2 linked regions of the Planctomyces sp. SH-PL14 genome follow. The protein of the gene in region 1 binds, or shares a complex with, the protein of each later gene. Links are inferred from orthologs where the notes say so. Each region holds a gene or a part of one and is shown on either strand. Other genes may lie near its edges.

Region 1 (4,447 bases):
TTCTACGAGTACGAAATCTACCGGATGGTGACGCAGAAGAGCTCTAAGAGCGGATCGACCTCGACCTCGAAGGTGGTCGACTTCGCCGGCATCGGCGTGACGCAGGCGTTCGTCCAGGACGACAACGGCGAGATCGCCCTCTTCGGCTTCCCCGACCTGACGAGCCTCTCCTATGACGACGTCCGCAATGGCGGCCCGGGGGTCCGCGGACGCGCGAAGCGGCTCGTCGAGCAGACCGCGTGGGAGGACTGCTCGGGCTTCAAGGCCCTCAGCGGCTTTGGCCGGATGATGCAGGCCCTCTCATCATCCGACGATTCCCGTCGGCACGACTGGCGGATGATCTCCCCCAAGGACTGCGCCTGGCTCACCCCCGGCGAGGCCGATCCCGAGACCTACGTCCCGGTCCTGGCGGAGAAGTGCGTGACGGCCGGGCACGAGGTGGTGGCGATCGGCCCCTACTCGGCCGAGGTCCAGGGACTCGTGACGAAGAGCGCCCGGAACCTGGAGCGGATCCAGATCGTGAGCGGGAAGGCCGAAGACGCCGAGAAAAGCCTCCGCGGTTCGGTGCGGAGTCACATCTTCGGCAGCCTCTTCTTTCTCGTCGCTACCCAGCTCGTCGCCTGGGGGATGTTGACCGCCTACCGGAACAGTTCCGAGGCCCAGCGGAAGTGGGCGAAACAGTTCGATGAGGCCCTCAAGGCGGACGACATCGCGGCGGCTGAGCGGCTGCTCGACCGGGGCCTGAAACTGGACAAGGCGTTCGGGACGAGAGACAAGCCTCCTCTCTCGCAGGCCAAGTCGGCGGCGGTCGCCCGGCTGATGCTCGCCCACGGGGCCGATCCCAATGCGACCGACGAGGATGGTTCCACCCCTCTGATGGAGCAGGCCCGGGAGAACCGCGTCGACATCCTCAAAATTCTCGTCGAGGCGGGAGCGGACCTGAACACAAAGTCGCGGGCCTACGGAACGACGGCCCTCGTCCGCGCAGTCGACGGCCATGCGAAGGAGGCAGCGGAGTATCTGCGGAGCGCCGGTGCGATCGATGAAGAAGTCCGGGCCGCGACCGGAACCCGCATCGACCTCGCGCACCCGGCGGTCCAGGCGGCGCGGAACTATGTGCTGCTCATTCACAAAGCGGACGCGGCCGGGCTCAAGCGGGCCTCGTCGTCGGACCGTCCGGCGAAGTTCGAGGACGTCGACTGGCCCCTCTGGCACAACTCCCGCCCGGTCGACCCGGAGCTCGTCGCCGCCTTCGTCCGGGGCTCCGACGCGACCGTCACGCTCACCGGCCCCGGCGGCGCGGGCTACTCCTCAACCTGGGGATTCCAGATGCACCTCGAGAACGGCGAATGGAAAGTCGTCCGGGAACGATGGCTCGACCTCGGGTACGAGGAATGAACTCGCACCACGGCTGCCTTCATCTGTGTGAATCTGTGTTGATCTGTGGCTGATCAGATTCTTTCGCCACAGATGAACACGGATGAACACAGATGGGAGAGGCGCTACCGCGCGACGCTGTGGAACTGGACGCGGTCCTCGTCGAGGTCGAGCGTGGCCACGGTGAACTCACTGGCGCGAAAGAGGGCGCCGGGGTTGATGCGGCGGATGCCGTCGACGACGAGGTCGATCGCCGCGTGCGTGTGCCCCGAGAGAAGGTAGTCGGGCCGCAGCGCTTCGACCTGCTTCCGCTCCCGCGTCAGGTGGCCGTGCGTGACGCCGATCCGCTTGCCTCCCAGTTCAATGACTCCTCCCAGCCCCAGCGACTGGCCTCCAACGCCGCGAGCCGCTTCTTCCAGCGATGGCACGAGATCGGAGTCATGGTTCCCGAGGACGTAGTACAGCGGCCGGACGCCGCAAACCCGGACGATCTCGGGATCGGCCAAGTCTCCGCAGTGGATCAGGACCTCCGCCCCCGCGGCGGTCAGGACCTGCACCGCGGCCTGCGTGCGTTCTACGTGACCGTGGCTGTCGGAGAGAATCCCGACGAGCATGATCAGCCTCCGCTCACCGGAGGAAAGACCGCGATCTCCGCCCCGTCGGGAATCGAATCCGGGTCCTGGGCGTACGCCTGATTGACCGCGATCAGCAGATGCGGCGCGATCGGCGCCAGGGCCGGATAGCGGTCGAGCAACACCCGCCGCAGCTCGCCAACCGTCGCCGGAGGCGGGCCCTCCAGTCGAGCGCGATCCGTCCCGGCGAGGTCACGAGCGCGGGCGAAGAACAGAAGGGTCGAGGGCATGGAGACGGAAGAAGTATCAGGTGCCAGGTATCAAGTATCAGTTCAGGCGACACGGTCGACGGAGCGCCGATAGGGCTCATCCCCTCTACCTTCAGCCTTCCGCCTTAAGCCTACCGCCTCCCCTACGACGTCATCAGCCGCCGCTTGTTCGGCCGGATCAGCCGCCGCAGCTCAGGCATCAGGCCGTAGGCGAGGGCCAGGATCTTGATGGGGTGGATCGTCGGCCGGCTGGTCCCCTGCTCCATCTGGACCTTGCAGCTCCCGCACTCCGTGAGGCCGATCAGGATGTCGTCGTGCTGCATCCGCTCGATCAGCCGCTGGCCGATCGCGAGCGATGTCTTGAAGTTCGCCTTCGTCAGCCCGAACGCGCCCGCCATCCCGCTGCAGCCGGCCTCAATCCGCTTCAGCGTCAGGCCAGGGATCTCGGACAGGAGGTCCGCAAACGGGGTGCCCCGTTCGAGCGCCCGGAGATGGCAGGGAGTGTGGTAAGCGGCCGAGAGATGCAGCGGCTGGAAGTCGGTCCGGAGTTTTCCGGCGGCGCGGAGTTGCTGGAGGAACGCCCCCGCTTCGATCACCTGCGAGGCGACCGTCTTGACGTCCGGATGGTCGACCAGCAGCGGGTATTCCTGTGTCAGGCAGACGACCGCCGAGGGCTCGGTGCAGACAATCGGCAGCCCTTCGCGGGCCAGTTCGGCGAGCTCGCGGATGTTCTCCTCCGCCAGCTCGCGGGCGCCGTCGAGGTCGCCGGCCGAGATCATCGCCAGGCCGGTCGTCGTCTGCCCCCCGGGGACATAGACGGTGTGGCCGTTGTGCCGCAGGATCTCGATGAACGCCCGTCCGAGGTCCGGGTCGTGGTAGTTGGCGAAGTGGTCCGCGAAGTAGACGACCGGCCGGTTCGCGCCGGTCCCCGCCGCCAGGTCCCGCCGCGAGTACGTCCGGCGGACCTGCCGCAGGAACGTCCGCCGGGCAAACGGCGGGAGCTTCCGATGCCGCGAGATGCCGAGAATCTTCTCCATCAGCCAGCGGACGCCGCCGTTGTTGAGGCCCCAGTTCGCGAGCGGCGCCAGGGTCGAACCGAGCGGGCCGAACGAATGGGCCTTGGCCTGGATCCATTCTTCCCGGGTGAAGCCGTTCGCCTCGACGTAGGCGGCCCGCGTCTCCAGCATCAGGTGCGGGATGTCGACCTGGCTGGGACACTCGATCTGGCACTGCTTGCAGTTGAAGCACTGCCGCGCCAGCCTGAGCGCCTCCTCGGACTCCAGGTCCCGGGCCGCGAGGTTCCCGGTGAGGAAGTTGCGGACGACATTCGCCTTCGAGCGGGGGGCCGCCTCCTCCAGCGAATCGAGCCGGAAGAAGGGACACATCCGCAGGGCCGGGTCCTGGGTCCGGCATTGGCCGCAGCCGTTGCAGCGGTCGGCCGCCTCGGTCGCGACCGGCAGGGACCAGGAGAGCTGCAGTTCGACCGGCTCTCCCCCGACGCGCGGCTCCAGCGGGCGGAGGTCCCGCATCGTCGTCCGCGGATCGTCGCTGATGATCTTGCCGGGGTTCAGCAGCGTGTGGGGATCGAAGATCTCCTTCACCAGCTGCATCACGCGGTAGAACGGTCCATACTGCGCCCGCAGGAAGGACGTCCGGGCCAGACCATCGCCGTGCTCGCCGCTCACCGTGCCGTGGAACTGGAAGACGATCTCGTACAGCTCGCCGACCAGGCTCTCGAGCCGCGCCGCGTCCTCAGGACGGGGAGTCGGGAGGAACGGCCGCAGGTGGATCTGTCCCGAGGCGGCATGGGCGAAGAGCGAGGCGGTCACCTCGTACTTCTGGAGGACCCGCTGCGCCAGGACGATGAACTCGTGCAGGTTCTGCGGCGGGACGGCGATCGCCTCGAACAGCGGGAACGGCCGGACCGGTCCGGGGAGTTTGATCAGCAGCGAGACGACCCGCGCCGGGAGGGACCATAGGAACTCGACCTCGTCCTCCCGTGTCGACTGCCGGGCGATGATGAGGGTCGATTCGAGGTGCCGGGCCTTGTCGGTGATCCGCTTGAGGCGGTCGAGGAGCTGCCGCTCGCTGTAGCCGATCTGCTCCACGAGGAGTGCCGCCTCGGCCGACTTGGCGATCATCGCCTCGAAGCGGGGATCGTCCTCGCGGGCCAGCGTCAGGAGCCGGCGGTCGAGGAGATCGCAGGCGGTCGGCTGTTCATCGGCGAGC
Region 2 (4,310 bases), 5.0 Mb from region 1 along the record:
CGGAACCACGTAGACGAACCGGAGCTGATCGAGGGGGCGGGGCATCCCGGAGAAGCGGTATTCAAAGGCGAGGGCCCCGTTCGATTCCTCGAGCGACTCGATCTGCGGCGTTGCCGGCAGCCGCTCGCCGTCGAGCGTCTCCAGCCACGCCTCGTTGTGATAAAGCCACAGGCGGTGCGATTCGAACTCCGGCCCGCCGTGGTCGTAGACGACGCTGATGCGGATTGCGACCTCCCCGCCGGGGGCCGCGCGGGTCCGCAGGTGCGTCACGGTGACACCGCCGCGACGGCGGGCAATCCGCTCGTTCCGGTGCAGCCCCTCGAAAGCGATCGGCAGCGGGCGGGCCGCGGCCTTGACGACGAACCGTCCTGTGAGCCGGGCCGCGTCTCCCTCAGGAAAGATCAGCGGAATCGTGACCGAGCCAGGACTGCGCCCGGAGAGCGGAACCTCCCGGCGGGCGTCGGTCGAGACGGGGCGGCTCTCGGTCTTCTCGCGGGAGAGGGAAATGTCTGCGTCGGCAAAGGTGGCGTAGAGCGGGCGGATCCGCGGCTCGCCCACAAAGTCGACCCGGACCTGCACGACCTCCTCCTTGCGGCTCGCGCGTCCCTCGACCCGGAACAGCCCCCGCCGGTCCGCAGGAGCGGGCTCCGCCGACGCGTTTGGCAGCAGGTCCGGAAGCCCGCCCGCCTGCTCGTAGTCCAGCTTCCAGCCGGCCCGGTGCAGCGCCGTCCAGAAAGGCAGGGCAGGGAGGTCGAGCGTGGTCGATTCGCCTGCCTGCTTCGAAGGCACGTGGAGTCGGTTTCCCGACTGCCGCGCGATCTCGTCGGCCCAGGCGCCGAGTGTCTTTGTACCGTTGAGGCGGATGGAGCTCGGGGCGATCGATTCCCGTGCCGCCTTCTCTTCCAGCTCGCGGCGGATCCGTTCGACCGCTTCCCGGGCGCTCGGGCTTCGGATCAGGTCGGGAGGAGGAAGCTCGTCGAGGAGTTCGGTCCCCCGTTTCAGCAGCGCCTGCTCGGCCTCGGTCCGCACCTGGCGGGCGTCCGAGGCGAGGTCGCGCAGCAGTTGCGGAATCTCCTTCGCGCCGGCCGGTCCCTCGGCCTGGACCGGCAGTCCTTCGGCGAGTCCGGTCAGGAGAACCGCAATGGCGATTCGGAAGGACTTCCGCATGGGATGGTCATTCTCAGGACCGGGCGGGACGCGCCTCCACGTGCCGGGCGCCAACCCGCCGGAGCGACGTGGTCGCTGATCGCGAATGAATCCGACGGCACGAATCGGAGCGAAGAGTTACCCGGTGATCTCGATCCGGCGGGCCTTCTGCGTCGGGATCTTCTGTACGGTGATCCGCAGGACGCCGTTCTTGCTGTCCGCGATGATCGTGTCGGCGTCGACGGTCGAGGGGAGGGGGATCGATCGCTTGAACAGCCCGTGCGGGCGTTCGTTGAGGTGGACCTGTCCCGATTCCAGTTCCGGATGCTTCCCGTTCAGGGTGAGCATGTGGCCGGTGAGCGTCAGCTCGATCTGGTCTGCCGCCAGTCCCGGAATGTCGACCAGGACGACGATTGCGTCCGGCGTCTCAATGACGTCGACGGCCGGGGTCGCGGACTTCCGGATTCCGATGGCGTCCATCGCCCGTTCGCCTTGAGACCACGCCGTTTCGAGCCATTTGTCGAACTCGTGCCGCAGTCGCTCCACGGATCCGGGGGTGGAACGGGCATCGGAACGGGGGTCTTGCATGGGGTCCTCTCCATTTGTGGCGGTCTTGGGTGAGTATATCGGAGAAGAGTAGGCGGACGCATCTGTTTGGCGGTGGTGGGCTTCAAGCCGTCGGTTGTCCGATGCGCCCCCAGCGTTGCCGACTCACCAGGGTCCAGGGGGTACCCCTGGTGGGGGATGCAAGGGGGCAACGCCCTCTTGCCCGCCGGAGGCCCTCTCGTCGAGAGATGTCTGAAGGAGTGAGTGTCCAAACGCGGACACGGTGCCGGATGCCCCTCACCAACCCGCAGGGACTGCAAAGCGGGCGGTGAGCGTTGAGGGAGTCCTCATAGCTGCCTCCACAAAGCGGATATCCGTCGCTCACCACGGTTCCTCATGGAAGCGCCTCCGGCGGCAAGGGGGCCTGTGTTGTTTCTTTGGCCCCTTGACCCCAGGCTGCCGTGGCACGTTGGGTTTGAGGGAACAGAGTCGTGCCGGCAGGGACGAGGTTCAGCCCGCTTCTCGCGGTGCCGCCGGAGTCGGATGGACCCACTCCGTCGATCCGTCGTCCCAGTTCTCCTTCTTCCAGATCGGCACCGTCGCTTTCAGACGGTCCAGCAGCCACGCCCCCGCCTCGAAAGACGCCGCGCGGTGCGGCGTGCTCAGGGCCACCGCGATGCTGATATCCCCCAGCTCCAGATGACCCAGGCGATGCACGATCCCGACCCGCTGCAGAGGCCAGCGGCCCGCCGCCTCCTCCGCCAGCACACCCATCTGTCCGAGAGCCATCTCCGGATAAGCGTCATAGTCGAGAGCGAGGGTCCGGCGGTCGCCGGTTATCTCCCGGACCGTCCCGAGGAACAGGACGACCGCCCCCGCGGAGTGGCAACGGACCTGCTCGGTCAGACGTGTGTAGTCGATCGCCTCGCGGGTCAGCTCAAGAACGGGAGAAGGCGGCGACAACACGGTCCTCGCGTACGCGCAACGTGCGGGCGGAACGGGATCAGGAGCGGCGGTACCGGGTGCTCGCCTGCTGGAGGAAGCGACGTTCCTCCTCCGACAACGAGTTCATCCCGTGGTTGTGGACCTTCTCGAGGAGCTCATCGAGCCGCTTCTCGTTGGCCGCCCGCTCTTCCGCCTCGCGCTGTCGCCGCTTCTCGTCCTTGGCGTTCGAGGAGGCTGGGGCGGGGGGAGGCGTCAGATCGTCGTCCGTATCAGAAAAGCCCTTCTCAAGGCTCGTGTACCCCTGCGAGAAGTCGTAGCCCATGAATCCGGCGTCCTGGTCCATGTCGCTCTGGACCACCTGCCGGATCCGGGTCTGGTAAAAGTCGTTCAGGTTCAGGAACAGCATGAAGGTCGAGAGCGTCACGAGGCTCGTCGAATCCCGCCACAGCCCGACGAACGCCACCACCACGCCGCCGAAGAGGCTCAGAATGATCGCCCGGCTGCGGGCTTCAAGGACCGGCCGCCGCTGCTCCCAGAAGGCCAGGGCCACCGCCCCGCCGTCGAACGGGAGGATCGGGAGCAGGTTGATCAGGAACAGCGTCCAGTTCAGCGAGAAAGCGAGAATCTGGACCGCCATCCCCCAGTTCTGCGCCAGGGCGACCGAGGGAAGCTCCAGCGGATTGAAGATCTGCGGAAACGCGCCGGCCCGGGAAGTCGCCGGGGCACAGGCCAGGCACAGGGCCAGGTTCGAGGCCGGGCCCATCAGCGTGGTGATCAGCTTGGACTTGAGGGTATTGGCCGTCCGGACCATCGCCAGACCGCCCAGCGGCCACAGGAGGATCTCATCTCCGGTCCCGCCGGTCGCTCGCGCCCCCCAGATGTGGGCGAACTCGTGGATCAGAACGCTGACGAACAGGATTCCGGAGACCGTCAGCCCCAGTGGAACTCCCAGCCGCAGCACGCAGACCGCGATCAGCAGCGGGAAGAAGTAGCTGATGCGGACCGTCACCCCGCCCACGTTCCCGACGGTGAACGCGAAATCGACAGCGGGATTTCGAATTTCCATGACCGCAGTTCCTGCTCCACGGCCGTCGCTCTGTACGGACGTGATGGCCTCTCGAATCGTACCACTGCCCCAGGTAGAGAGCAAATCGGGTTTCTCTGGAGTCACTTCGGCTTTCCACCCCGACGACCGACCGTCGCGCCGGGAGGAGGGGCATCCCAAGTGGTTTCCGGGATCGCGGTTGGGAAACCGGACCACCCTGGTCGCGTCCGCTCCCATCCCCCGGTCGAATCTGCCAAGATGAGGAGCCCGAGGGAGGAGCGAACAGGACATGTCTGCGCGAATGATTGACGGAAAGTCGCTGGCGACGCGCCTGCGGTCGGAACTGACGGCCCGGGTCGCCCGATTTCGCGAAGAGACCGGCGTCCAGCCGCATCTGGCGGCGGTCCTGGTCGGAGAGGATCCCGCCAGCGCGGTCTATGTGAAGAACAAGCAGCTCGACTGCACCAAGGCGGGAATCCTCAGCACGCTCCACCGCTTCCCGACCACCCTGACGACCGCCGAACTCCTGGACCACGTCCAGAAACTCAACGCGGACCCGACTGTCCACGGCATTCTGGTCCAGCTCCCGCTGCCGAAGCAGATCGACGAACTGCGGATTCTCGACGCT

Evidence for each region. Proteins that work in one complex are often made in the same cells at the same time.
Region 2: the proteins of moaD (region 1) and VT03_RS04780 are in contact, whole or in part, in a crystal structure (PDB 1FMA), measured with the Escherichia coli proteins. The link is inferred for Planctomyces sp. SH-PL14 from one-to-one orthologs.

The regions. Positions count from the first base shown.
Region 1 is NZ_CP011270.1:6,174,672-6,179,118, reverse strand. The notes cover bases 617-3,588. They hold moaD (molybdopterin converting factor subunit 1), read right to left. Parts: upstream 2,240-3,588; coding sequence 1,994-2,239; downstream 617-1,993. Other genes in these bases: VT03_RS23635 (anaerobic glycerol-3-phosphate dehydrogenase subunit C), read right to left, coding at 2,362-3,588; VT03_RS23645 (metallophosphoesterase family protein), read right to left, coding at 1,503-1,991; VT03_RS23650 (ankyrin repeat domain-containing protein), read left to right, coding at 617-1,398. Also shown: more of VT03_RS23650, read left to right, coding at 1-616; more of VT03_RS23635, read right to left, coding at 3,589-4,447. UniProt on the Escherichia coli protein: Involved in sulfur transfer in the conversion of molybdopterin precursor Z to molybdopterin.
Region 2 is NZ_CP011270.1:1,205,370-1,209,679, reverse strand. The notes cover bases 930-3,764. They hold VT03_RS04780 (molybdenum cofactor biosynthesis protein MoaE), read right to left. Parts: upstream 2,656-3,764; coding sequence 2,203-2,655; downstream 930-2,202. Other genes in these bases: VT03_RS04775 (site-2 protease family protein), read right to left, coding at 2,696-3,703; VT03_RS04785 (Hsp20/alpha crystallin family protein), read right to left, coding at 1,285-1,734; VT03_RS04790 (hypothetical protein), read right to left, coding at 930-1,167. In the rest of the region: more of VT03_RS04790, read right to left, coding at 1-929; VT03_RS04770 (bifunctional 5,10-methylenetetrahydrofolate dehydrogenase/5,10-methenyltetrahydrofolate cyclohydrolase), read left to right, coding at 3,972-4,310. UniProt on the Escherichia coli protein: Converts molybdopterin precursor Z to molybdopterin. This requires the incorporation of two sulfur atoms into precursor Z to generate a dithiolene group. The sulfur is provided by MoaD.